Regions from separate parts of the Comamonas sp. 17RB genome, predicted to be linked through region 2. Evidence: predicted binding sites of a transcription regulator. Region 2 holds the regulator's gene; each other region holds the start of a gene.
The links. Region 2 encodes sigma-54, which starts transcription at its own class of promoters, with help from an activator protein. Its sites were predicted from a motif close to TGGCANGNAANCTGCTTT; they were not measured.
Positions count from the first base shown of each region.

Region 1: QM470_RS00305 (nitrate regulatory protein) is a predicted target of sigma-54. The motif match lies at 3,235-3,252, and genes of this name have one in related genera.
Region 3: QM470_RS04425 (urease accessory protein UreD) is a predicted target of sigma-54. The motif match lies at 2,963-2,980, and genes of this name have one in related genera.

Region 1 is NZ_JASHHY010000001.1:64,095-71,043, forward strand. Features, by position in the region: partial or broken gene QM470_RS00300 (autotransporter domain-containing protein) at 1-2,978, shown strand, start outside; gene QM470_RS00305 (nitrate regulatory protein) at 3,282-4,568, shown strand; gene QM470_RS00310 (CmpA/NrtA family ABC transporter substrate-binding protein) at 5,003-6,241, shown strand; gene ntrB (nitrate ABC transporter permease) at 6,281-6,949, shown strand, end outside.
Region 2 is NZ_JASHHY010000013.1:22,367-29,315, forward strand. Features, by position in the region: gene argS (arginine--tRNA ligase) at 1-873, shown strand, start outside; gene QM470_RS20230 (SPOR domain-containing protein) at 892-1,581, shown strand; gene QM470_RS20235 (thiol:disulfide interchange protein DsbA/DsbL) at 1,651-2,301, shown strand; gene lptA (lipopolysaccharide transport periplasmic protein LptA) at 2,456-3,097, shown strand; gene lptB (LPS export ABC transporter ATP-binding protein) at 3,094-3,873, shown strand; gene QM470_RS20250 (RNA polymerase factor sigma-54) at 3,928-5,493, shown strand; gene QM470_RS20255 (ribokinase) at 5,697-6,710, shown strand; gene QM470_RS20260 (hypothetical protein) at 6,762-6,949, opposite strand, start outside.
Region 3 is NZ_JASHHY010000002.1:255,113-262,061, reverse strand. Features, by position in the region: gene QM470_RS04435 (hypothetical protein) at 7-384, shown strand; gene QM470_RS04430 (methyl-accepting chemotaxis protein) at 475-2,037, shown strand; gene QM470_RS04425 (urease accessory protein UreD) at 2,122-2,952, opposite strand; gene QM470_RS04420 (nucleoside deaminase) at 3,063-3,590, opposite strand; gene QM470_RS04415 (cupin domain-containing protein) at 3,848-4,264, opposite strand; gene QM470_RS04410 (ABC transporter permease) at 4,416-5,192, opposite strand; gene QM470_RS04405 (ABC transporter ATP-binding protein) at 5,211-6,041, opposite strand; gene QM470_RS04400 (ABC transporter substrate-binding protein) at 6,101-6,949, opposite strand, start outside.

The DNA.
Region 1 (6,949 bases), on a different contig from region 2:
TGCGCGTGACCACCGCTGGTGGCACCAGTGCCACCAGCGCGGCAGACCAGTTCACCTACACGTCACTTCCAACCCTGTCCATCAACGACGTTTCGATGTCGGAAGGCAATAGCGGAAGCACACCGATGACGTTCGCGGTGACGCTGAGTGCGGCCAGTGCCTCTGAAGTGACGGTGAATTACGCCAGCAGCAACGGCACCGCCATTGCAGGAGCTGACTACATCGCGGTGAGTGACACTCTCACCTTTGCAGCGGGGCAGACAAGCAAAACCCTCAGCGTTCCCATTCTGGGAGACACGGTTGTGGAGCCGCACAAGGCGTTTTCCATCACCCTGAGCAATCCTTCGAACGCCACCCTGACTAAAGCCACCGGCACCGGCACCATCCTCGATGACGACGCTGCCGCAATCACCATTGCCGACGTAAGCCTGCCGGAAGGCAATGCTGGCACCTCGGTGATGACGTTCACCGCAACACTCGACAAGGCAGTGTCTGGCGGATTCACAGTCAATTACGCCACCGCCAATGGCACAGCCACCACTGCCGACAATGACTATGTCGCGGCAACTGGCACGCTGACCTTCGCGGGGACTGCTGGCGAAACACGGACATTCACGGTCACGGTCAACGGAGACACACGTGTAGAGGCAAATGAGACCTTCACGGTCAGTCTGAATACGGTGAGCAATGCTGCTGTTTCTATTACAGACATCGCCGTGGGGACCATCGTCGATGACGACACTGCTGCAATCACCATTGCCGACGTAAGCCTGCCGGAAGGCAATGCTGGCACCTCGGTGATGACATTCACCGCAACACTCGACAAGGCAGTGTCTGGCGGATTCACGGTCAATTACGCCACCGCCGATGGCACAGCCACCACTGCCGACAATGACTATGTCGCGGCAACTGGCATGCTGGCCTTCGCGGGGACTGCGGGCGAGACACGGACATTCACGGTCACGGTCAACGGAGACACACGTGTAGAGGCAAATGAGACCTTCACGGTCAGTCTGAATACAGTGAGCAATGCCGCAGTTTCTATTACAGACACCGCCGTGGGGACCATCCTCAATGACGATCAGGTGGTATTGCCACCTGTAGCCTCGCCCTTTACCCACACGGCACCCTATAACGCAGGCACAGCACCCGCCATCACCTTCAGCGTGACCGCCCATGTGACCAACACCCCTATCAGCTATGCAGTGGGATCGGCCAGCACTACGCAGGGTGGCTCGGTCAGCATCAGCAATACAGGCCTGGTGACATACACCGCACCGGTAGGCTTCAACGGCACGGACCTTTTTACGTACACCGCTACCAATGCGGGCGGAACGTCCATGCCGGCGACAGTGAGCATCACCATCGCTGCCGATGTCCCTGCGGCACCTTCCGTCTCGGTAAGCACTGGCCCCAACCAGCCAGTAACGGTCAACGCCACAGCCAACGCCACGGGCGCGCCGTTTACGGGCTTGGTGGTGCATACCCAGCCTGCCAGCGGCAGCGTGGCGGTACAAGGCATGAATCTGATCTACACGCCCGCCGCTTCGACCCAGGGCACCATCAGTTTTGCCTATACCTTGGCCAACGTCGGCGGCACATCGGCACCGATCACGGTGACCGTGCAGGTGGCAGCCCGCCCTGACCCGACGGCCAATGCCGATGTACGCGGCCTGAGTACCGCACAGCAACAAGCCTCCGTACGTTTTGCTGGGGCCCAACTGCTGAACTTCACCCAGCGCCTGGAGCAACTGCGCAACCCGCAGCAACGCCAGGCGTTCCAAAACGGCCTGCAACTGGCCATGCCCCGTGCTGGCAACAACAGCATTCGCAACTGCCAGAACGTGCCCAGCATGCTGGGCCAGCAGGACTGCATTGCCCGCCAAGGGATGGACAGCGGTTCTGCCCTGGCCCCACGTTGGGGCCGCACGGCCCAGCCAGATGCGCTGGCCGCTGTCGAAGGGCTGAACGCCGAGCAAGCCTACGCCAGCCGCCTGGACAGCGAAACCGCCAACGCCCCGGCCACCTTGGGCAGCGCCCAACGCAACCTGGCCCAGCGCGCCGTGGCGCTGGGGGCAGGCACTACGACCCGCAATACCCGGGTCAACGCTGATGAGCCTCTGCCCGAACCAGGCAGCGCCGAGCGCCCGCGCCTGGCCTACTGGACCGCGGGCATGCTGGACTGGGGCTTTGCCGATGCCAGCAAAGGCCAGGACGACGGCTTGCGCTTCACCACCAGCGGCGTGACCATGGGCTTGGACTATCTGGTCAACGCCCAATGGACGGTGGGCATGGGCATGGGCTTTGCCTATGACCGCACGACCATTGGCGGCGAAGGCAGCCGCAACCACAGCAAGGGCGTGAGCACCGCGCTATACGGCAGCTGGAGCCCGGCCCCCGCCTATTTTGTGGATGGTGTGCTGGGCTACAGCCGCCTGCGCTTTGACAGCCGCCGCTGGGTGGCCGATGCCGGCGAGTTTGCCCAGGGTGAACGGGATGGTTCGCAGTGGTTTGCCTCGGTGTCCGCAGGCTATGAATGGCGCACGCAGCAGATGCTGCTCTCTCCCTACGGCCGCCTGCAGTGGGCCCGCAGCAACCTGGACGCCTACACCGAAACCGGCGCCGGCTGGCATGCACTGCAGTTTGGCGAGCAGCGCATCACCAGCACCTCGGCGTCGCTGGGTCTGCGTGGGGAAACCAGCCATGACACCCGCTGGGGCCAGCTGATGCCGTTTGGCCGCCTGGAATTGCAGCACGACTTTGACCACCAGTCCGACGTGCGCATTGCCTATGCCGACCTGAATGGGTCGCAAGGCTATGCCATCAGCAGCAGCCCCATCGGCCGCAACCGGGTGCAAGTAGGCTTTGGCAGCCGCCTGCAGTCGCGCATGGGTACGTTTGCGGCGGAGCTGCAGTTCACCCGCAGCAACACCAGCTTCCAGCGTGGCATGCGGTTGCTGTACACCACACGCTATTGAGCGCATCGGAAAGCGGGGATGGGCACAAGGCTTGCTCCGCATTCAGCGCCCGGTTGCTGACCAGCCGCCCTGCAGGGCGGCTTTTTCTTGGGTGCGCTGGAAGGGAATGTGTGTGGGTGGGGCTACGGTCAGCGGATGAATCTAGCGCCCAAAGCCATGAAAAGCAGAGCAACTTCAATTGCACATGGCAACCAGCTCGCTCCGATAGCCATCGCCACTCCCATGATCACATGGCTTACGCACATGCACCACCATGAGGCACAGAACTTGCTGCCTCCACGGTAAAGCACCGCACGCCCCACCATGACTTCTGCCTTGCATTACCTGATTGCCGTTCGCCGCTGTGAAATGGGCGAACTGGAGCAACTGCTGCATACCAGCACCCTGGTGCGCCAGCTGGGTGCGCTGATCCATGCGCTGCAGGCTGAGCGCGGCCTGTCCAACATCGTGCTGGCCAGTGGTGGGCAGCGCGGCACCAGCGTTCGGCTGGCGCAGGTCCAGACAGCGGACCGCTGTGCAGCACAGTTGCACCAGGCACTGGCGCAACTCGATCTGAATGCCTTCCAGGGCGGTCACGGTGCGCGGCTGTTCAACCATATTGCCTATGTGTTGCAGGGGCTGGACGCCTTGCCCGCGCTGCGCCAGCAGGTCGGCGCGCTGGCGCTGACACCCGATGCCGCCACCGCGGCCTATATCCGCCTGATCGCAGGCCTGCTGGCCGTGGTCTTCGAGGCGGCCGACAGCGCCACCGAGCCCGGCATTTCCCGCCTGCTGGTGGCCATGTTCCACTTCATGCAGGGCAAGGAACTGGCCGGCCAGGAGCGTGCCACCGGGGCCGCGGCCTTTGGCAGCGGCAGCAGCCAGGCCGCGCGCCAGCAGCACTGGCTGCATCTGATCGACGCACAGGAGCGCTGCTTCCAGGTGTTTGCCGATTGCGCACCCGCCACACCATTGGCGCTGTGGGAAAAGACCCAGCACCACAACCCCGAGCTGCTGGTGATCGAGCGCATGCGCCGCATGGGCTGCACCGCCGCCACCGGCCAGGCCTTGGATGCCGAGTTGAGCACGCCCTGGTTCGACGCCTGCACAGCCCGCATGGATGCCTTGTATGCCATCGAGGTGCAACTGGCCGACGAGCTGCAGCAACGCTGCACCGCCCAGCTGCAGGCAGCCCGACAGGCGCCGGAACCGCGAGCACTGTTGCAGCGCAGCGCCGGTGCGGGTGACGCCCCTGCCCCCACAGCGCCCGACGGCCTGCCCGATTTCTTCCATGCACCAGCCCCCGAAGCCACGCTGCAACTGGGTAACAGCCTGGCACCTCAGCTGGGCCAGTCGGTGCTGAGCCTGGTTCAGGAGCAATCCCAGCGGCTGCAGGCCATGCAAGCCGAACTGGAAACCGTGCGCTCCGCCCTGACCGAGCGCAAGACGCTGGAGCGCGCCAAGGGCCTGCTGATGGCGCACCGCCAGCTCAGCGAGAGCGAAGCACACAAGCTGCTGCGCCAGACCGCGATGAACCAGAACCGACGCCTGATCGATGTGGCCGAGGCCGTGCTGGCCATGGCCGATCTGCTGCCGCCGGCACAGGGTTGACCTGCCCGCACACCAGCCGAAACGCACCAACACACAGCAGCACCGGCGTCGCCCCCCTGCTGCAGCGCACCAAAACCGCGCTGCCATCCGCCAAGATGCGTACTGCAAAGCGCATCACCGCGCTCCATAAGCGGTGCTTCCCTGGGGAAGCCTGCCGTCGAAAAGCTGGCACGGTTTCTGCATTCCTCGGCAGTGAATCCCGGCCAACGGCGGTCTGGAATCAGCCCCCACACACAGGACAACGGCGTCCCCATCCCCTGCGCAGCGCAGACGGATCGGGACGCCGTTGTGCTTTGCAGCGCTGGAAACAGCCCCGTGGTGGGATCCGTCGTTCCGTTGAAAAAGCATTCGCCCCACGCACTGGAAGGAGCCGAACCATGGCACAGCACACCCCGGATACCGCTTGCACTCCCCCATCCACCCCGGCAGACCCCATGGAAGCGGGCAGCCGCCGCCAGTTTCTGCGCCAGGCTGGCGGCATCGCCGCAGGTGCCGCCCTGTACACCCAACTGGGGCATGGCGGCGTATGGGCCGCCGGATCGGACGCTCCGGAGAAGAAGGAAGTGAAGATCGGCTTCATCCCGCTGACGGACTGCGCCAGCGTGGTCATGGCCTCGGTGCTGGGGCTGGACCAGAAGTACGGCGTCAAGATCATCCCCACCAAGGAAGCCAGCTGGGCCGGCGTGCGTGACAAGCTGGTCAACGGCGAGCTGGACTTCGCCCATGTGCTCTACGGCCTGGTCTACGGGCTGCACCTGGGTGTGAGTGGCCCCAAGAAGGAGATGGCCGTGCTGATGACGCTCAACCAGAACGGCCAGGCCATCACCCTGTCCAAGAAACTGGCGGACAAAGGCGCAGTGGATGCCGCCAGCCTGGCCAAGCTCATGGCCAGCGACAAGCGCGAATACACCTTTGCCCAGACCTTCCCCACCGGCACCCATGCCATGTGGCTCTATTACTGGCTGGCATCGGCCGGGATCGACCCGCTCAAGGACGCCAAGGTCATCACCGTGCCCCCGCCGCAAATGGTGGCCAATATGCGCATTGGCAACATGGATGGCTTCTGCGTGGGCGAACCCTGGGGCCATCGGGCCATCATGGACAACATTGGTATCACCGCCGTCACCACGCAGGACATCTGGCAGGGCCACCCTGAAAAAGTGCTGGGCACCACAGCCGAATTCGCACAGAAAAACCCCAACACGGCGCGCGCCGTGATGATGGCCATTCTGGAAGCCGGCCGGTGGATCGATGCCAGCCTGCAGAACAAGCTGAAGATGGCCGAGACCATTGCCGGCAAAGCCTATGTGAACACCAGCGTGGACGCCATCAACCAGCGCATCCTGGGCCGTTACCAGAACGGTCTGGGCAAGACCTGGGACGACCCGAACCACATGAAGTTCTTTGCCGATGGCGCGGTGAACTACCCCTACCTGAGCGACGGCATGTGGTTCCTGACCCAGCACAAGCGCTGGGGCCTGCTCAAGAGCCACCCCGACTACCTGGCCGTGGCCAAGCAGATCAACCGCACCGACCTGTACAGCCAGGCCGCGTCGCAGCTGAAGGTGAACGTGCCCAAGGACACCATGCGCAGCAGCAAGCTGATCGACGGCGTGGTGTGGGACGGCAAGGACCCTGCCAAGTACGCCGACAGCTTCAAGGTCAAGGCCTGAGCCTCTGCCCCTCTTCATTGATCTATCAGGAGAAGCACCATGGTCAGTGCCATCTTTCATTCCCCGCGCGGTGATGCAGCCCCACCCCAGGGCGCCATCGCCACAGCGGCCGCCAACGATGCCATCCACGGCACCCCTGCCACGGCACACACCGGCACCACTGCTCACGTCCCTGCCGCCGCAACCAGCATTACGCCGCCCGCACCTTCGCGCCTGCGCCAGCGGCTGGCGGCACTGGCGCAGACCGTGCTGCCTCCCGTCATGGGCCTGGCACTGCTGGTGGGCCTGTGGTCGCTGGTGTCAGGCAGCACCGGTCGGGCCATTCCAGGGCCGCTGGACACCTGGCAGCAGGCCGTCGAGGTGTTCAGTGACCCGTTCTACCGCAACGGCCCCAACGACCAGGGGGTGGGCTGGAACGTGCTGGCCTCGCTGCAGCGCGTGGGCCTGGGCTTCGGGCTGGCCGCGCTGGTGGGAATTCCGCTGGGCTTTGTGATCGGGCGCTTCCGCTTTCTGTCACGCATGTGCAACCCGCTGATCAGCCTGCTGCGCCCGGTCTCGCCGCTGGCCTGGCTGCCGATTGGCCTGCTGGTGTTCAAGGGCGCCAATCCCGCCGCCATCTGGACCATCTTCATCTGCTCCATCTGGCCCATGGTCATCAACACCGCGGTGGGCGTGCAGCGCGTGCCCCAGGACTATATGAACGTGGCC
Region 2 (6,949 bases):
CATGTGGAAGACACGGTCAAGCGCCTGATCGAAAGCGGTCACACCTACGAGCAGGACGGGGCACTGTGGCTCAGGTCCACCGACTACGGTGACGACAAAGACCGCGTGATGCGCAAGACCGACGGCACCTACACCTACTTCCTGCCGGATGTGGCCTACCACATCCAGAAGTTCAAGCGCGGTTACGGCAAGGTCGTCAACATCCAGGGCACCGACCACCATGGCACGATCGCCCGTGTGCGCGCCGGTCTGCAGGCGGCCAATGTCGGCATTCCCCAGGGCTACCCCGACTATGTGCTGCACACCATGGTGCGCGTGGTGCGCAATGGCGAGGAAGTGAAGATCAGCAAGCGTGCCGGCTCGTATGTGACGCTGCGCGATCTGATCGAGTGGACCAGCAAGGACGCGGTGCGCTTCTTCCTGCTCTCGCGCAAGCCCGACACCGAATACACCTTCGACGTCGATCTGGCCGTGGCCCAGAACAACGACAACCCGGTGTACTACGTGCAGTACGCCCATGCCCGCATCCAGTCCGTGCTGCGCGCCTGGCAGGAAGCCGGCGGCGCGGGCGTGCCTGCGCTGGAGAAGGTGGACCTGTCCGCGCTGGAAGGTCCACAGGCCCAGGCACTGATGCTGCTGCTGGCCAAGTACCCCGAGATGCTGAGCGCCGCCGCCGCAGGCAATGCCCCGCACGACGTGACCTTCTACCTGCGCGATCTGGCCTCCAGCTACCACAGCTACTACGACGCCGAGCGCATCCTGGTGGACGATGAAGCGGTCAAGCTGGCGCGTCTGGCCCTGGTCGCCGCCACGGCACAAGTGCTGCACAATGGTCTGGCGGTGTTGGGCGTGTCCGCGCCCGAGCGTATGTAAGCATTGACTCGCAAAACTATGAAGACCAAGCAACGTGGCGGAACCCTGATCGGGCTGATCCTGGGCATCATCATCGGCCTGGGGGCCGCTCTGGCAGTGGCGGTCTATGTGACCAAGGTGCCGGTGCCCTTCCTGACCAAGACCCCCAAGGACACCGAGGCCAAGGAAGCCGAACGCAACAAGAACTGGGACCCGAACTCGCCGCTGTACGGCAAGAACCCGGCCAACCAGACGCAGACGCAACCGGTGACCCAGCAGCCCGTGGCGCCCACTGCGCCGCCGGTGGCCACGCCCACCACGCCACCGACCAGCGGCCCTGCCACGGGTGTCAGCACCCCGCCGGCCACACCACCGGTGCAGGACGCCAAGAAACCTGACGGCAAGGCCTCTTCGGCCGACCCGCTGGGGGACCTGGCCAACCAGAAGCTCAAGCAGTCGGAAGCCAAGGCCGCCGCTGCCTCGGGTTCGGACGGTTTCGACTACTTTGTGCAGGCGGGTGCCTTCCGCACCCAGGCCGACGCCGATGCCCAGCGCGCCAAGCTGGCCATGCTGGGCTGGGAAGCCCGCGTGAGCGAGCGCGAGCAGAACGGCCGTACCGTGTTCCGGGTGCGGGTGGGTCCGTTCGGCAAGCGTGATGACGCCGAGCAGCTCAAGGGCAAGCTCGACGGCGCCGGGGTGGATTCGGCCCTGGTGCGCGTGCAGCGCTGACCGGCAGAACTTTTTGCCACGGCCCGGCTCTGACTGGGCAGTGAATATCCCCTAACAGGAGTAGCTTTGATGAAACGCCGTGAGTTTTCCTTGGCCGTCACCTCGGTCGCATCTGCCATGGCCCTGGGCGCCACTGCGACCGCCCATGCCCAGGCCGCCGCCCCCAAGGAAGGCAAGGACTATGTGAAACTGTCCAAGCCCGCCACCACCGAGGCACCTGCCGGCAAGGTGGAAGTGGTCGAGTTCTTCTGGTACAGCTGCCCGCATTGCAACGCTTTCGAGCCGGCATTCGCCGCCTGGAAGCAGAAGGCTCCCGCCCATGTGGTGGTGCGCCGTGTGCCCGTGGCCTTCAACGCCAGCTTCGTGCCCCAGCAAAAGCTGTATTTCACGCTGCAGGCCATGGACAACTTCGACGCCATGCACGTCAAGGTGTTCCACGCCATCCACGTGGAGCGCAACAAGCTGGCCACCGATGACGCCATCTTCGAATGGGTGGGCAAGCAGGGCGCGAACGTGGCCAAGTTCAAGGAGATCTACAACTCCTTCACCGTGGCCAACCAGGTGCGCAAGGCTTCGGCGCTGCAGCAGGAATACGATGTGGAGGGCGTGCCTTCCATGGGCGTGGCCGGCAAGTTCTACACCGACGGCCCCCGTGCCGGCAGCATGCAGAACGTGCTGAATGTGGTGGATTACCTGGCCAACCAGAGCCGCAAGGCCTGAGCGGTCCCGCTTTCGCCCGGCAGGGCCTGACCGCCCTGCACACAGCCCGCTTTCCAGCGGGCTTTTTTGTGTCGATTTCCCTGCGAGTCGCCCACAGGGCAGCCCTGGGGAAAACCAGTGCCCTACAATGGCTGCAAGATTCATGCCTTCTCACATGACACGCAAACTCCTCCCGATACTCGCGCTGACGGTCCTGGCAGCTGCCATGGGCACGGCACAGGCCGAAAAGGCCGATCGCAACAAGCCCATGAACATTGAAGCCGATGCGCTGCACCATGACGAGCTGCAGCAGGTCAGCACGTTCACGGGCAATGTGGTGTTGACCAAGGGCACCATCGTGCTGCGCGGCGCCAAGCTGGAAGTGCGCCAGGACGCCGAGGGTTACCAGTTCGGCAAGGTCTGGGCGGCCCCCGGCAAGCGCGCGTTCTTCCGCCAAAAGCGCGACACCCAGCCCGGTGCACCCGAAGAGTACGTGGAAGGCGAAGGCGAAATCATCGAATACGACGGCAAGAAGGACGATGTGCGCCTGATCCAGCGGGGCCAGCTGCGTCGCTACACCGGCGCCACGCTGAGTGACGACATCACCGGCAACATCATCACCTACAACAACCTGACCGATGTGTTCACCGTGGACGGCAACCGCCGCGCCACGCCGGGCAGCGAGGAAGCGGCTGCCGGCTCCGGTGGCCGCGTGCGCGCCGTGCTGGCGCCCAAGACCCAGCCCCCGCAGGCCCCGGTGGCGCCGAGTGCGCAGCCGCTCAAGCCTTCGGACACCATGAAATTGCGCAACCCGTGACCCGCTCTTCCGACACCCCGACCGCCCCAGGCGCCAGCAGCCGCCTGGAAGTGCACCATCTGGCCAAGTCCTATGGCAGCCGCAAGGTGGTCAAGGACGTGTCCCTGGCCGTGCAGAAAGGCGAAGTGGTGGGCTTGCTCGGCCCGAATGGCGCGGGCAAGACCACCTCGTTCTACATGATCGTGGGCCTGGTGCGCAGCGATGCCGGCGACATCTACATCGACGGCCATTCGGTGGCGAACATGCCCATCCACCAGCGTTCGCGCCTGGGCCTGTCCTATCTGCCGCAGGAAGCCTCGATCTTCCGCAAGCTCAGCGTGGAAGACAATGTCCGCGCCGTGCTGGAGCTGCAGCAGGACGAACAGGGCAAGCCCCTGACCAAGGCCGAGGTGGAGCGGCGCCTGACCGATCTGCTCAAGGAGCTGCGCGTGGACCACCTGCGCTCCTCGCCGGCGATTGCGCTGTCGGGTGGCGAGCGCCGCCGCGTGGAAATTGCCCGGGCCCTGGCCACGCAGCCGCGCTTCATCCTGCTGGACGAGCCGTTTGCCGGTATCGACCCCATCGCGGTGATCGAGATCCAGCGCATCATCGGCTTCCTGAAGGAGCGCGGTATCGGGGTGCTGATCACCGACCACAACGTGCGCGAGACGCTGGGCATCTGCGACCACGCTTTCATCATCAGCGACGGCCATGTGCTGGCGCAGGGCACACCGGAAGAGATTGTGGAGAACGCCGACGTCCGGCGGGTCTACCTGGGCGAACATTTCAGGATGTAGCCCGCCACTTCCGCCGCCACGACACATACAAGATCACAGAGAGGGAGCGTCGCGTTGAAGCCTGGTTTGTCACTGCGGGTGTCGCAGCATTTGGCGCTGACGCCGCAATTGCAGCAGTCGATCCGCTTGCTGCAGCTGTCCACGCTGGAGCTGGCGCAGGAAGTCGAGCAGATGCTCGACGACAACCCGTTTCTGGAAGTCGACAGCGACGACGCCCCCCGCGAAGACTTCGGCCTGTCCCAGTCGGATACGCCGGCGCAGAGCGATGACTATGCCGCCGATGGCGCGCTGACGGCAGGGGCTGCGGAGGCGCCCGCCGACAGTGCGGAAGGCCCCGGCAGCACGGAATACGATGCCCCCGACTGGGAGGGCGACGGCACCAGCGAACTGCGCCCCGATGACAGCGAATGGGGCGGCGATGCCCCGGCGCGCAACGCACAGGGCGGCGATGGCGATGAAGTCAGCGCCCTGGATCTGGCCCGTGCACATGAATCGCTGACCGACCACCTGCTGCGCCAGTCGCTGTCGCTGCACCTGTCCGAGCTGGACCGCTATGTGCTGCGTTTCCTGATCGAGAACCTGAACGACGACGGCTACCTCGAAGAGTCGCTGCAGTCCCTGGCCGAGGGCCTGGCCGGCACGGACGACCCGGAACAGCTCGACGAGCTGGTGCACCGCTTCACCGTGGCACTGCGGCTGCTGCACAGCCTGGAGCCGGTGGGCGTGGGCGCCCAGGGGCTGGCCGAATGCCTGCAGTTGCAGCTGAACCATCTGCTGCAGCGCGGTGAGGCCGAGGCCAGTGTGGTGGAGACGGCGCTGACCATCTGCGCCCAGCCGCTGGACCTGCTGGCCCGGCGCGATGTGCGCCGCCTGATGCAGGCCACGGGCAGCAGCGAGGAGCGCACCCGCATGGCCATGGCACTGATCGCCCGGCTGGAGCCCCGGCCCGGCCGGCGCTTTGTCAATGTGGAGCGCAACATCATCGTGCCGGACGTGATCGTCACCCGCGCCGGCCGCCGTGCCAGCGAAGGCACGCCCCAGTTCAACGTGCAGCTCAACCCCGACGTGCTGCCGCGTCTGCGCGTGCACGATGTGTATGCCGGTGCGCTGCGCGGCCACAAGGGCAGCGAAGGCCATGCCGGCCTGCAGCAGCGCCTGCAGGAGGCGCGCTGGTTCATCAAGAACGTGCAGCAGCGCTTCGACACCATCTTGCGGGTGTCGCGCGCCATCGTGGAGCGGCAGAAGAACTTCTTCGTGCACGGCGAACTGGCCATGCGCCCGCTGGTGCTGCGCGACATCGCCGACGAGCTGGGCCTGCACGAGTCCACCATCAGCCGGGTGACCACCGCCAAGTACATGGCCACGCCGCACGGCACCTTCGAGCTCAAGTATTTCTTCGGCTCCGGGCTGGGCACGGAAACCGGTGGCAATGCCTCCAGCACGGCGGTGCGGGCGCTGATCAAGCAGTTTGTCTCGGCCGAGAACGCCAAGAAGCCGCTGTCGGACAGCCAGATCGCCGAAATGCTCAAGGAGCAGGGCATCGAATGCGCCCGTCGCACCGTGGCCAAGTACCGTGAGGCGCTGAAGATCGCGCCGGCCAATCTGCGCAAGACGCTGTAAGCGCAGCGGGGCTGCAGAGGGCTGCGGGACGCCCGGTGAGGCCACAGCCTGCGGTGGCGGAGCCCCTGCGGGCATGCTGCGTTGCCGCAATCCCCCAGACCCGTGCAAACCGGCTGGGCAGCGTCGGCAGTTGGAGGTATCGTGCAGCCATCCTTGGTTCATTCCGCACATGCCACGGCCGTTGGCAGCAAAGGAGACACCCCATGGTTGCACCGCTTTCTTCTTCCGCGCTGCCTCGCAAGCTGCTGTCGGCGCAGCCCGAACCCGATCACCCGCACAGCGTGGCCCGCATCGCCGTGGTGGGCAGCCTGCACATGGATGCGGTGTTGCACCTGGAACGCGTGCCCCGGGCCGGGGAAACCGTGATGGCCCACAGCCTGCGCTACCTGCCCGGCGGCAAAGGCGGCAACCAGGCAGTGGCCTGCGCACGCCACGGCGCCCAGGTCACGCTGTTTGGCTGCGTCGGCCGCGACCACCATGGCAACAGCCTGCGGCTGGCGCTGCACGACGCCGGCGTGGACATGGACCATGTGCAGGTGCTGGACGGGGTCTCCACCGGTGCGGCCATGGTGCTGGTGGAGGGCAATGGCCAGAACCGGATCTGCGTGGTGCCCGGCGCCAATGTGCTGCTGGAGCTGCCGGATGAGGCACTGCTGAATGTGCTGGCCCAGGCCGATTTCGTGCTGCTGCAGCGCGAGACCTCGGACAGCGTGTTGGAGCAGGTGCTGGAGGCGGCCCGCAGCGCTGGCTGCCGCGTGGTCTTCAACCCTTCACCGGTGCGCGAGCTGCCCGAAGCCTGGTGGCCCCTGGTCCACACCCTGGTGGTCAATGAGGTCGAAGCCGCCGCCTACAGCGATCAGGTGGTGGACAGCCCGGCCACGGCAGCCGACGGCGCCCAGCGCCTGCTGGCGCGGGGCGTGTCCCAGGTGGTGGTCACGCTGGGCGCTCAGGGGGCGGTGGCCGTGTGCGGCGGGCGTGTCAGCACCCATCCCGCGCTGGCCTTGCCGGTGCTGGACACCACGGGGGCGGGCGACAGCTTTCTGGGGGCACTGGTCACCCGGCTGGCCGAAGGCCATGCCCTGGGCGACGCCGTGCAGTGGGGCATACGTGCCGCCAGCCTGTGCATGGGCCAGGTGGGCGCCCAGGCTTCCATACCGCAGCGCGCCCAGGTCGAAGCCCTGGCCGGTGGCGTGGCCAGCCCGCTGCATGTGCAGTAGGCGGCGGGGCGAGCACGCCAGCCGCCGTGCCGGGCTGCAGGCGTGCCGTGCTCAGCGGGTGCTGCCGTCGCAGTAGGCGTGCCAGCCCGCCGGGGTGTTTTCAAAGCCGCGCTGCAGGGCCAGCTCCCAGGGGCGTTCGCAGCTCTTGGTGCGTTCGCACCAGGCATGGCCGGTGGAAGGCTTGCAGCCATGGCTGTCGGTGCGCTTGCCCAGAATCGGCGGCTCCGGGGTTTCGTCCA
Region 3 (6,949 bases), on a different contig from region 2:
AGTGTGATGGAGTATTTCAGGGCACCCGCGTTCTGCCACCGTACCAGGGTGATGACGGACCCGGGCGGGATTGTGTGCCTGTGTGGCAAATCGCTGGACCTGCAACGTGCCTGGCAGCAGGGCATGCCGGGCGCAGATTCGCAATGCGTGCATTGCCGCCGCTGCTATGACAGCCGCGCGCAGCTGATCTCTGCCCGCCGCCAGCCCGGCCGGCAGCTCCTGCCCCAGGCTCCGCAGCAGCTGCACGGGGCGGTGGCTGCCGGTGTGCGTTCGCGCCAGCTGTGGCGTGAGAGTGCGCTGCCCGCCTGGGGCGCTGCTGCACCGGTGTGCAGCCCTTCCGATACCGATTCCTCTTCTGCAGATCCCATGCAGCGCGCTTCCTGAAAGCCCTCTTTCCTTCCTTCCTCCCGCTGCTTCGCCTGCTTCTTTTCCCTGACTCCATCCGGCGGGCTTTGCCGCGCCACTCTCTTCGCCATGCGCCAGAACCTGCCTGTCACCCTCCACGAGTTCCAGTTTCCCGATGATGAGCTGCTGATGTCCACCACGGACAGCCAGGGCAACATCACCCACTGCAATGCCGCCTTCGTGCGTGTCAGCGGCTTCAGCATGGAAGAGCTGATGGGCCAGCCCCACAGCCTGGTGCGCCACCCCGACATGCCGGCCGAAGCCTTCCGCGATATGTGGGCCACCATCGGTCACGGCCGCAGCTGGAAGGGCATCGTCAAGAACCGCCGCAAGGATGGCGGCTTCTACTGGGTCCACGCCCACGTCACGCCCATCATGCAAGGCGGCAAGCCCGTGGGCTATATGTCGGTGCGGGCCAAGCCCACGCGCGAACAGGTGCAGGCAGCCGAGCAGCTCTATGCCCGCCTGGCGCAGGAGCGGGCCAAGGGCCAGCCCGGCATGGTGCTGCATGCCGGCCATGCGCGCCTGCTGGGGCTGCGCAATCTGTTCGGAAAAATGCAGCGCGCCAACTTCACGCTGCGCATCGCCGCCGTGGTTCTGCCGCTGCTGCTGATGGGCTGCCTGCCCGCCGTGCTGGGCTGGACCGCCCCGTGGCAGGTGGCGCTGCAGGCCGCCGCCATGGTGCTGTGGAGTGCGCTGGGCCTGGGCTGGCTGCACCGCACCCTGACGCAGCCTTTTGCGCTGACCCACCGCTTTGCCAAGCAGCTGGCCAGTTGCGAGCTGGACCGCCAGCTGCCGCTGGTACCGGGCCGCCATCCGATGGCGCTGCTGATGGAGCATCTGCACCAGGTGCATTTCAATCTGCGGGCCATCGTGGGCGATGCGCGCCACGAAATCGACAGCTTCAGCCACCTCTCGCGCGATCTGTCCGGCAGCGCCCGCAGCCTGTCCGAGCGCACCGAGCTGCAGGCCGAACGCCTGCAGCAGACGGCTGCCGCCATGACGCAGCTGGCCGGCAGCGTGGAGCAATCCCAGCAGACCACCGAAGAAGTCCTGCAGCAAAGCGGTAAGAGCGCCCAGCTGGCGGAGCGTGGCGGCCAGGCCATGCAGAAGGTGGAGGACATGGTGCACCAGCTGCGCGATTCGTCGCAGCAGATGGGGCAGATCATCACCACCATCGAAAGCATTGCCTTCCAGACCAATATCCTGGCGCTGAATGCGGCGGTCGAAGCTGCGCGCGCCGGCGAACAGGGGCGCGGCTTTGCCGTGGTGGCCGGTGAGGTGCGCACGCTGGCGCAGCGCAGCGCCGAAGCGGCCAAGGAAATCAAGCGGCTGATTTCCGGCTCCAATGACCGCATCCACCAGGGGGCGGAGCGCATGCAGGAAGCCAGTGCCACCATCTCCCAGGCGGTGCAGTCGGTGGCCCAGGTCAGCCAGCTGGTGCAGGAAATTGTGGAAACCTCGCGCGAACAGGCCCTGGGCATTGCGCAGGTGGACCGTGCGATTGGCGAACTGGATGCGGTCACACAGGAGAACGCCCGCATGTCCGAGGTGTCGGCCCATTCCGCTGGCCACATGAGCAGCAACGCCGGCGTGCTGCACCGCACACTGGAAGTGTTCCGCATGCGCTGATGACCGGTGCGCGGCGTGGGCGCCATGCCGCCTTCCGGCTGTGGCAGCGCTGGGCACCGCCCAGGGCTGCTAGCGTGTCGCGTTCTACATGGACCAGATGCGGGGCAGCGGGGCGTCCCGCTCCCACAGCAGCCGGCGCCACAGCGCCCAGACCTGCTGCCACAGCTGCATCAGCGGCTCCACCAGCGGGGCCAGGCCGCGCAGCACCAGCACATGGTCGTTGGGGCTGGTGACCCCGCACCACGGGCCCTGGGGGTGGCTGGCCAGCAAGGCGTGTGTGGCTTCCTGCACCTGCTCCCTGCGGGCACGGGACAGGGGGCTGCCGCAGGCAAACACCAGACTGCCCAGGCAGCGCTGGCCGGCAAGGCCCAGCGGGCCATCCAGCAGCAAGCCATCGTCGGCGCGGATCAGCCCGCGTTCCAGCCAGCGGCCGGGCCATTCCATGTGCTGCAGGAATTCCCCGCGCAGCCAGGGCGCCTCGGCGTGGGGCAGACCCAGGGCCGTGATGTCCCAGGCCAGCAGTTCGGCGCCGGGGGCCAGGTCCAGTTCCAGCTGGTTGCGGGCCAGGCAGCCGTTGTAGGCAATGGCTTCCAGCGGCAGCCATTCCAGGCGGGCTCCGGCATCCAGCCGCAGGCGCGTGCGTTGCAGTGCCGGTTCGCCTTCGCTGCGGTAAAAGCGCGTGGCGCCTGGGGTGGTGACCAGGGCGTGGGCACCGGCTCCGGCGTGCACCTGGATGTCCAGGGTGTCCCCGCCCACCAGCCCGCCAGGCGGATGGACCAGCACATGGTGGCAGATGGCAGGGCCTTCGGGGTAGAGGCTGCGCAGCACGCGCAGCGGGCCGTCGTGGGTGAAATGCGCGGCCGTGCGGCCGGCGCGGTGGTGGTAGTCGAGGGAGAGGTGGGCGTGCCAGGGCATGGTCAAGCTGCAAGCAGACACTGTGCCAACTTGGTGCGTATGCCCGTCAGCGCTGCACCATGGCGGCTGGACTGCTCACCGAAGCAGAGCAGGGCCAGCCGGAGTGGATATCAGGAGGAGGGCGGGAACCAGCTGTCCTCGTACACCGCCAGGGCTTCGTTGACCAGGGCCGGGCCGATGCAGGTGATGGCATAGGTGGCGTTGTCGAACACGGTGTGGCAGTCCAGTGTGCTGCCGCGCAGGTCGGGCCGGATCTGCAGCAGCCGCGTATCGTCCAGGCCAAACACCACGCGGCCGATACCGGCGTTGCAGATGGCGCCGGCGCACATGGCACAGGGCTGAGCCGACGCATAGAGCGTGGCACCCGCCAGCAACTCGGGCGCCACACGGGGGTTGCCCAGCTGGCGCACGGCATTCATTTCCGCATGGCCGGTGCAGTCGCCCGTCTCGCGGGTGTTGCTGAAGGCCTCGGCCAGGATGCGCCCATCGGCGGCCACCACCACGGCACCGAAGGGGCGGTTGCCGCGGGTGCGGGCCGCATTCGCCCAGACAAAGGCCTGCCGCAGGTATTTGGCATCGGTCGCGGACAGAGGCTGTCCTTCGGGGGGGCGGTCATCCATCATGGGTGCTGCGAGCATGCGCGCCTCCTGGGCGAGTGCGGGTAACAAGGCCGCCTGGGCACAGGCGGGGTTACCAGAGCTATTGCATGTCGCATGCCAGAAACGACTTCTTACATACGCGCCAGGAAGGGCGGTGGGACAGGAGGTGGGCGGCGGCCGTGCGATGGCAGCGGATGAACGCCGTCGGCACAGCGCAGGTGGGCTGCGCCTGCTATGCAAATCAAAGCGTTAGCTACGCCTGCGCGCGCGGCCGGCGCACCGGCTGCAGGCAGGCCTCATGCCGCTGCAGGCGCATCGACATCGGTGGTGACAAACACTTTCTTCACGCGGTCGTCCACTTCCCAGTGGCCGCTGAAGCCGTCGGGCAGGACGAAGCTGTCACCCGCCTGGAAATGGTGCACGCTGCCATCCGGGTCCACCAGGCGGCAGCTGCCTTCGACGATGTGGCAGAACTCGATATAGCCCTGGATGTTCGAGCGGAAGGCCCCGGCCGTGGCTTCCCAGACGCCGGCATTGGCTTTGCCGCGGTTGCCGCTGAACACGTCCAGCGTCTTGTAGGTGGTGTCGCCGCGCAACGGGCGGCTGGGCTGGCCGCTGCGGGCCTGGGACAGGTCGCTGGGGTCGATGCGCACCAGTTTGACGGGAGTGGTGGGGGCGGCGGGGGCGGTGGAAAGGGGGGCAGAGGCAGTCACGGCAGGCATCCAGAGCGGGGCAAGCTGCGCATGGTACAGAGTGCCGGGCACGCCCAAGCCCGCCTGCCATGTGGGGGCATGCGGCTTTGACCCTGCCCATGCAAAAAGGCCTGCCACCAGGGCAGGCCTTTGCACGTGGCACGCAGGCAGCTCAGTGGTTGTTGGCGCCGCGGTGGGCCCAGGCGGTGGTGCGCTTTTCCACCAGGCTGAACAGCTCGTACATCACCATGGCCATGGCCCCCACCACCAGCAGGCCGGCAAATGCCAGGCCCATCTGCATGGACGAGCCGGCCGAGATCAGCAGGTAGCCGATGCCTTCGTTGGCCGCTGTCATCTCCGACACCGTGGTGCCCACAAAGGCCAGCGTGATGGCGACCTTGAGCGAGCCGTAGAAGTAGGGCAGCGAGCGCGGCAGACCCACCTTCATCAGCACATCCCAGCGCTTGGCGCCCAGCACGCGCAGCACGTCTTCCAGCTCGGGCTCCAGCGTGGCCAGGCCGGTGGCGATGTTGACCATGATGGGGAAGAAGCTGATCAGGAACGCAGTCAGGATGGCTGGGCCAATGCCGATGCCGAACCACACCACCAGAATCGGCACGAAAGCCGCCTTGGGCAGGGCGTTGAAGGCGGTCATCAGCGGGTAGACGGCGGCGTAGGCCAGGCGCGAGCTGCCGATCAGAAAGCCCAGCAGCACGCCAACCACGATGGCAATGCCAAAGCCGGCCATCGTCACCCAGAAGGTGCGCCAGGCATGGCCGGCGATCACGGCGTGGAATTCCAGGAATTGCTGCAGGATCAGCCAGGGGCTGGGGAAGATGAATTCCGACACCTGGAAGGCCGAGCAGACCACCTGCCACAGCACGATCACGGCGAGCAGCAGCAGCCAGGGGGACCAGCGTTCCAGCAGTTTGTTGTTCAGTTTGTTCATGGCAAATGTCCTGGGCGCTTATTGGTTGATCACGGCACCGTCTTTGCGCAGCGCGCCGATGTGGCCGCGCAGCTCCAGCACGATGTCGGTGAATTCCTTGGTGTAGGTCAGCTCCAGGTCGCGCGGGCGGGGAAAGTCGATCTCGCGGCGCACCACAAAGCGGCCGGGGCTCTTGCTCATCACGTACACGGTGTCGGCCAGGAAGACCGATTCGCGCAGGTCGTGCGTCACCAGAATCACGTTGAACTGCTGCTCGGCATGCAGGTCGCGCAGAATGCACCACAGCTCTTCGCGGGTGAAGGCATCCAGCGCACCGAAAGGCTCGTCCAGCAGCAGCATCTTGGGTTCGTGGATCAGCGCACGGCAGATGCTGGCGCGCTGCTGCATGCCGCCCGACAGCTGCCAGGGGAACTTGTCTTCATAGCCGCCCAGACCCACTTTCTTCAGCAGGTTGCGGGCGCGTTCTTCGTATTCCTTGCGCTTGGCCTTGAACTGGCTGCGGTGGGGCTCCACGATCTCCAGCGGCAGCAGCACGTTGTCCACCGTGGTGCGCCAGGGCAGCAGCGAGGGCGACTGGAAGGCCATGCCCGAGATCTTCAGCGGGCCGGTGACGGGCTGGCTGTCGATCAGGATCTTGCCCATGCTGGGCATGCGCAGGCCGGTGGCCAGCTTCATGAACGTCGATTTGCCGCAGCCCGAGGGGCCGACGATGGCGATGAACTCGCCACGGCGCACTTGCAGGTCAATGGCCTCCACCGCGAAATGGTTCTGGGCCAGCAACTCGTCGTTGTAGGCCAGCCAGACGTCACGGAAATCAACAAAGGCGGGGTCTTGGGAGGAAGCCGTCATAGGGATCATTTCAAAGGTCGGTGCCGGGCGGCGCACGCATGGCCGCCCGGCGTCCGGGTTTAGCGCTTGGGCAGCACGTCCAGTTCGGCGGCAGTGGGCAGGAAGCTGCCGTTCCACACCGCGTTGGCGGGCACCGGGTTCTTGGTGGCATAGGCCTTGGAGACCTGCTCGGCCATCTGGGCCAGGCGTTCCTTGCGCAACTGGCCAAAGCCTTCGTCGCGCGCGCCCTTGCTGTCGATGGCGGTGTCAATCGTCAGCTTCAGGCGCTTGACCTCGAGTGCCGTGTTCACCAGGCCGTCCTTGGCCTTCATCGAGGCGATGGCGGCTTCGGGGCTGGCAATCGCTTCCTTGGCGCCCTTGGCAAAGGCTTTCAGGAAGGCGCGCACGGCCTCGGGCTTTTCGGCGATCAGCTTGGGGCTGGCGATGATCACATTGCCGTAGAGCTGCACGCCGTGGGTGGCATAGGGCAGCACCACAATGTCTTCGCGCTTGACGCCGCGGGCCTCCAGATTCAGCAGGCTGGTGAAGGTGTAGCCGGTGACGGCATCCAGGTCGCCGCGCGCCAGCATGGTCTCGCGCAGCGGCGGGTCCATGGTGGTCCACTGCACCTCGCCCACGCCATTGGCCTGGGCGAAGATGGGGAAGGTGCGGCGGCCGGCGTCAAAGATGGGGGCGCCCAGCTTCTTGCCGGTCAGGTCGGCGGCCTTGGTGATGCCGGATTTCTTCAGCGCCATCACCGATGCCGGCGTGGTGTTGTAGATCACCATGATGGCCACGGGCTTGATGGGTGCGTCCGGGTTGTTGGCGTGGAACTCCATCAGCGCGGCCAGGTCGGCAAAACCCAGGTCGTGGGTGCCGGAGGCCACGCGCTGGATGGCGCCTGCGCCGCTGGCGGCCTCGACGTTCAC